2 regions of the Salaquimonas pukyongi genome follow, and region 2 is predicted to be linked to the other one. Evidence: predicted binding sites of a transcription regulator. Region 2 holds the regulator's gene; the other holds the start of a gene.
What was found. Region 2 encodes PhoB, which activates phosphate uptake and scavenging genes when phosphate is short. Its sites were predicted from a motif close to TGTCATNNANCTGTCAT; they were not measured.

Region 1 (3,412 bases), 870 kb from region 2:
ATGAAGGCGGCGGCGGTTTTCTCGCGATGGCCAGCGGCGACCTGTTCGCGGTCTTCGTTCATGCGGTCGTAAAGGATGATTTGCGCGCCAAGCCGCCTGGTCCGGTCGATCTTTGTTTTGGGTGCATCGGCGGGCATGATGATCGTCGCAGGAATGCCGTGAAGGCTGGCAGCATCTGCAACGCCCTGGGCATGGTTACCGGACGAGACGGCAATAACGCCGTTGGCACGCTCCTGCGGGGACATGGAGGCAATGGTGTTGTAGGCACCGCGAAACTTGAAGGAACCAGTGCGCTGCAGGCATTCCGGCTTGAGGTAGACGCGGCAGCCCGCCACTTCGTCAAGATAGGCTGAATTGAGCAGCGGCGTGTGCACCGCCATGCCTTCAAGGCGGCCTGCGGCGGCAACAACATCATCGAATGCGGGAGGCACTACCTTGTCCGGCACGGGCTTACTCCAAAGAGCCAAGCCTTTACCCAAGCGCGGCCGAATTACAATAGGTTCAGGCCGCTTCGCGCAGATTGGTCTTGAGTACGGAAAGCAGAATTCCGGCGCAAGCCTGCCAAGTGTAACCAAGGGCGTGGCGGCGGGCGGCGGCGCGGTCAAGATCGAGCGCGCAAAGCGCGGCGCGGCGCAGGTCGGCATCGACCACTCCGCATGCCGGGTCGGTAAGAATATCGATGGGACCGGGCACGGGAAAACCGGCAACCGGTAAGCCGCATGACAGGGCTTCCAGAATGACGTTGCCGAAGGTGTCGGTAAGGCTGGGAAAAACAAAGACATCGGCATTGGCATAGTGTTCTGCCAGCAAAACACCCTTGTGCACACCGGGGAATACGGCGCCGGGATACTTCGCCTTCAGCTTGGGCAGGTCCGGGCCGTCGCCAACGACTACTTTGGTCCCCGGCAGATCAAGCGCCAGAAAGGCATCGATGTTCTTTTCCGTGGCGATGCGACCGACATTGAGGAAAACCGGCCGTTCCAGCCCGGCATAAGGCCCGTCCTTTTGCGGGTTCTCGCGCCGATGGGCCGGATTAAACAGTTCATGATCGACGCCACGGGTCCAGGCCACAAGGTTGTTGAAACCCTTTTTGCGCAACTCCTGTGCCATGGACCGGGTTGCCACCAGGCAGCCATTGCCCGCATTGTGAAAGCGGCGCAAAAAGCCGTAGGTCCAATCCACCGGCACAGGGAGGCGGGCGTTAAGATATTCGGGAAAACGGGTGTGATAGCTGGTTGAAAACCGCCAGCCCAGTTGCAGACAGGCTTTTCGCGCCGCCAGTCCAAGAGGGCCTTCGGTTGCAATGTGCACCGCATCCGGCGCCGCATCGGCCAAGAGCTTGCGCATCGGGCGGGCAGTCGTCAGCGACAGGCGTATCTCGGGATAAGTGGGCATGGGAACGCTGACATGATCCTGAGGGGTGACGGTGATAACGTTGTGACCGCGCCGCTTCAATTCGCCGATAACGTTGACCAGCGTTCGCACGACGCCGTTTACCTGGGGGTGCCAGGCGTCGGTGACGAGGAGAATGTTCATCAGGCGGCCTTGCGCATCCGCCCGCTGCCGGATTTGCCATCTGCCGGCAGGAGGATGGTTCGATCGTCTTCACCGGCATTTTCATCCGCCCAGCGGATCAGTTCCAGATTGCCCTTTTGCGTTTCAACAATGGCGGTGCAGCTTTCCACCCAGTCGCCGGTATTACAGTATTGAATGCCTGCCCGCTCGGCGATGACGGCATGGTGAATGTGGCCGCAAATGACCCCGTCCAGACCGTGTTCGCGTGCCTCGCTGGCGAGTGAAACCTCGAATTCGCCGATGAAATTGACAGCATTCTTGACCTTAAGCTTTGCCCAGTTCGAAAGCGACCAGTAGGGAAAGCCGAACTGACGGCGCACCTTGTTCAGCCAGGTGTTGGCCCACAGGGCGAATACGTAGGCCCAATCACCAAAATAGGCGAGCCATTTGGCGTGGCGAACGACAACGTCGAACTGGTCGCCATGGATGACCAGAAACCGCCTGCCATCGGCTGTTTCATGGACCTGGCGGTCGCAAATCTCGATGCCGCCGAAATGCGAGCCCAGATAACTGCGCAGAAACTCGTCATGATTGCCGGCAACGTATTTGACCTCGGCGCCCTTGCGCACCTTGCGCAGCAATTTCTGGACAACGTCGTTGTGTTCCTGGGGCCAATACCAGGCCTTGCGCAGGCGCCAGCCATCAACAATGTCACCGATCAGATAATAGCGGTCCGCTTCAACCTGCCTGAGGAAGGATAACAGTTGTGCCGCCTGGCATCCTGCCGTACCAAGATGAACATCCGAGAGAAATACGGTTCTGAATTGTTGCACTTAATCGTCCCCATCCTTGGTAGCCGCTGCAGCCGGCTTGCTTGATTTGCATGACGGCGGCTTGACAGAGGTGTGACAGCTTTCAGACAGGATTGTGTACGGTAAGCAGGCGTGATGTGCCCGTTGGAAGTGAGGAGAGGCAGGACATGGATTTGGGAATTGCCGGAAGAAAGGCAATCGTATGCGCAGGCAGCCGCGGCCTGGGGAGAGGTTGCGCCGAACATCTGGCAGACGCCGGCTGCACAGTCTTCCTCAACGGGCGCAACCCTGAGGTCACCAACCAGACAGCAAGGGATATCCAGGAGCGCACCGGCTCGAAGGTTATCGTGGTGCTGGGCGACATTTCCGATCCGCTAACGCAGATGCATGTTTTCGACGCCTGCCCCGAGCCGGACATTCTCATCAACAACAATGGCGGCCCGCCGCCGCGTGACTTCCGCGAGCTAGGGCGGGAGGCAATTCTCGAGGGCGTGGTGCAGAACATGGTGACGCCCATCGAAATGGTGCAGAAATCGCTCGACGGGATGGTGAAGCGCCGGTTTGGCCGTATCGTCAACATCACGTCCCTGTCGGTCTATTCGGCCATTCCCGGCCTCGACCTGTCATCGGGTGCAAGAGCGGGGCTGACGGCATTTTTGGCCGGCATTGCGCGCACCACCGCGAAAGACAATGTCACCATCAACCAGATCCTGCCGGGAAAGATGGATACAGACCGCATCCGCTCCAACCTTGAGAATTCAGCCAGCAAAAAAGGCACGAGCCTTGCGGACGAAGAGGCTGCTTCGATTGCCGCCATTCCTGCCGGGAGATTTGGAACACCAAGCGAGTTCGGCGCCCTGTGCGCGTTTTTGTGTTCGGCGCATGCCGGCTATATGACGGGCCAGAACTTCCTGATGGATGGCGGCCTAAATCCAAACGCATTCTAATTTTAAAACAAGGTCATATAGAGTTTTATTAATGTCAGATATCAAGAAAACAAAAAAACAGAAACCGGGCGGCTACAAGCCGGCCAGCGAACTGGAAGAAGCAGCGCTGCACTTTCACCGCTATCCCCATCCGGGCAA
Region 2 (3,412 bases):
GCAGGGCGTAGCGGTCATACCGGTTGCCGTCGGGAGATACCGTGCCCGAGGAGAGATCTTTCACTTTTTCCGCCATGCGCCGGCGGTGCTCTTCCCATAACGCGGCCGCAAACGGATCGGCTTTATTCGCCTGCCGGTCCACCTGCGCCGTCACCGGGCGGTGAATCAGATCGGAAGCCTTCTCGATCCGGTCGATGGTTTCCCGGGCGTTCGGCGCACGCCACTGACGCAGCGGCATAACGGCCCACAATCCGGCCACGGCAAACAGGCCAAGCGCGACATAGCGTGCCCAATCGGGAATACGCGTCCACACACCAAGCCAGGAGACGGTAAGAAACAGGCAGAACAGAACAAAGGCCGGCACCAGCAGGGGCCACAGCCTTTCCCAGGCAACCGCCAGCCAGGCGAGGCCACGCACCAGCAGTCCGGGCGCCGCGCCGGCTGGCGGCTCGCCGCGGCTATCGGGGGCGCTTTCCGCCCGTCCTGATTTGCCGGAACGGTTCACATCGATCCTGTCCGTTTCACATGACGGTACACTAGCACAGATTACGGCGATATCGAGGGCGATCAAGCAAGCTTGATCTACAGGTTATCATGCCGACTTCTTGATGAATGTTCCGTCATTAAGCTCGCGGATGGCGGCTTGCAGCTCTTCACGGGTGTTCATGACGATGGGCCCGTGCCAGGCGACCGGTTCCTGGATCGGCGCACCAGAGACAAGAAGAAAGCGGATGCCTTCTTCGCCGGCCTGTACTGCAATCTCATCGCCGGTGCCAAACAGTACAAGCGACCGGTCACCGGCCTGCTCACGAATATGCAGTTCCTGGCCATCGACTTCCTTTTCAAGCAATACGCCAAACGGGTCGGAAGCGTCAGCAAAGATGCCCGATCCCTCGAACACATAGGCAAAGGTTTTTTGCCATGTATCGGCCGGCAGAATCTTGCGCACCCCGGCAGGGACAAACACATCCAGGTAACGGGGGTTGGCGGCGATTCCATCCACGGGGCCGGATTTGCCCCAGAACGAGCCGCAGATCACTTTGATCCGGGTGCCGTCGTCATCGATGATTTCCGGTATTTCCGCGGCTTTTACATCCTGATAGCGCGGATCTGTCATCTTCAACGCAGAGGGCAGGTTAGCCCAGAGCTGAAAGCCGTGCATGCGGCCTTTCGTGTCACCCTTGGGCATTTCCTGATGCAGGATGCCGGAACCTGCCGTCATCCACTGTACGTCTCCGGCCGCCAGCGCTCCGGTATTACCCAGGGAGTCGCCATGTTCGACGGCACCATTCAATACATAGGTGATGGTTTCGATGCCGCGATGGGGATGCCAGGGGAAGCCGCGCAGATAATCCTCCGGATTATCGTTGCGGAAATCATCAAAAAGAAGGAAGGGATCGGCAAGCGAAGGATCGCCGAAACCAAATGCGCGATGCAGTTTTACGCCGGCTCCTTCAAGGGTCGGCTGGGCCTGCGAAATCCGGGTAGTGGGCCGAATGGACATGGTGTTTTTTCCGTTGGCTCTCGTTCAGCTTGGTTGTTTCGCTGATATGTAAGCCAGCCGGAACGCCCTTCAAGCTTGCCCTTCTCTACGGAGCGTTCACTTTTTGTGACGGTATCATGTTCCATTGTTCACTCGCCGCGCCGGTCGATATTCACACCTAACCCTCATAATCCAGGGAATAACCGGCGGCGCGCACGGTGCGGATCGGATCGGCCTTGCCCTCCTGCCGAAGGGCCTTGCGCAGCCTGCCGACATGGACATCGACCGTACGGTAGTCGATTTCCATATCCTGACCCCAAACCCTGTCGAGCAGTTGCCCGCGGCTCCAAACGCGCCCGGGACGCTCCATCAGGACGGTAAGCAGCCGGAATTCGGTCGGCCCAAGCTTTACCGGTTTGCTGTTTCGGATGACCTTGTGCTGGACCTGATCGAGAACGAGATCGCCGTGAACCAGCGTTTCGCCCATGCTGGCAGGGTTGGCACGCCTCAGCAGCGCGCGGGCGCGGGCCAGCAGTTCATTAACCGAATACGGCTTTACGACATAGTCGTCGGCACCGGTATCAAGGCCCCTCACCTTGTCCGTTTCCTCGCCGCGGGCCGTCAGCATCATGACGGGAATCTGCCGCACTTCCGCATCGCGCTTTAATTGGCGGCAAACCTCGATGCCGGAAAGCTCAGGCAGCATCCAGTCGAGAACAATGAGATCGGGGCGCCTTTCACGGGCGAGCAACACACCCTCCTCACCATCCGCCGCGGTGATCGTGCGGAAGCCGGTCTTGTCGAAATTGTACCGCAACAGCTCCGTCTGGGCGGGCTCATCCTCAACAATAAGGACAAGCGGCGGTTCAGTTGACACCATTTGCATAACCTGGGACTCGAAACCTCTATGGGTTTGCTGTTCATTTTAAATCCGGTGACAGCGCAACATGCCCTGCACAAGCGACCGGAGCCTAGTTCACTGCCTTGACCGGCTTTTGCGCGATCGAATCGACAAGATCGCTTTTCGGCCTGTCATCGTCGGGGAGTTCACCATTGACGAGATAGGAAATCTGCTCGGCAATGCCGGTTACGTGGTCGCCGATACGTTCAAGGTTTTTTGCAATGAAAAGCAGGTGCATGCAGACGGTGATGTTGCGCGGGTCTTCCATCATATGAGTTAGGAGCTCACGAAACAGCGTGTTGTGCATGTGATCGACCTCTTCGTCCCGCTGGCGCAGCTCGTCGGCCATTGCCACATCGCGCGAAACGAAAGCATCGAGCACGTCGCCCACCATTGCCTTGACCATTCTGGCCATGCGTTTGAGCGTATTTGCAGATGAGCCTACTTTGGCATCTCCTTTGATAAGCACTGCCCGCTTGGCGATGTTCTTGGAATAGTCGCCAATCCGCTCGAGGTTGGAGGAGATGCGCAGGGCGCAGACTATGGTGCGAAGATCGCCTGCAACCGGCTGGCGCAGCGCAAGTATGCGAACCGCCAGTTCGTCGGTCTTGACTTCCAGGGCATCGACCTTTGCATCATCCTTGCGGACCTTATCGCAAAGCTCCATGTCGCCGGTTATCAACCCTTCCATGCTTTCGGCAATCTGCGTCTCGACAAGGCCGCCCATTTCAAGAAGCAGGCTCTCGATTGCGCCGAGTTCCTCGTCGAAGGATTTGACAATGTGGGAGCTTTCCATGTTTTTCTCCGATCAGCCGTAACGGCCGGTAATGTAGTCCTGAGTGCGCTTGTCGTCCGGATTGGTGAACATTTTATCGGTTTGATCGACTTCCACGAGGTAGCCCAGATGGAACATGGCAGTGCGCTGGGACACCCTTGCGGCCTGCTGCATGGAATGGGTAACAATGACGATCGAGTAGTTCTGGCGCAACTCGTCGATCAACTCCTCTATCTTGGCCGTTGCAATGGGG

Region 1: a site for PhoB is predicted at 2,410-2,426, ahead of BVL55_RS06930 (UDP-2,3-diacylglucosamine diphosphatase). Genes of this name have one in related genera too.

Annotation. Positions count from the first base shown of each region.
Region 1 is NZ_CP019044.1:1,429,900-1,433,311, reverse strand. Features, by position in the region: gene BVL55_RS06940 (threonine ammonia-lyase) at 1-380, opposite strand, end outside; gene BVL55_RS06935 (glycosyltransferase family 4 protein) at 502-1,536, opposite strand; gene BVL55_RS06930 (UDP-2,3-diacylglucosamine diphosphatase) at 1,536-2,348, opposite strand; gene BVL55_RS06925 (SDR family oxidoreductase) at 2,495-3,274, shown strand; gene BVL55_RS06920 (NADP-dependent malic enzyme) at 3,306-3,412, shown strand, end outside.
Region 2 is NZ_CP019044.1:557,499-560,910, reverse strand. Features, by position in the region: gene BVL55_RS02725 (TIGR02302 family protein) at 1-505, opposite strand, end outside; gene BVL55_RS02720 (pirin family protein) at 593-1,504, opposite strand; gene phoB (phosphate regulon transcriptional regulator PhoB) at 1,662-2,363, opposite strand; gene phoU (phosphate signaling complex protein PhoU) at 2,455-3,180, opposite strand; gene pstB (phosphate ABC transporter ATP-binding protein PstB) at 3,193-3,412, opposite strand, start outside.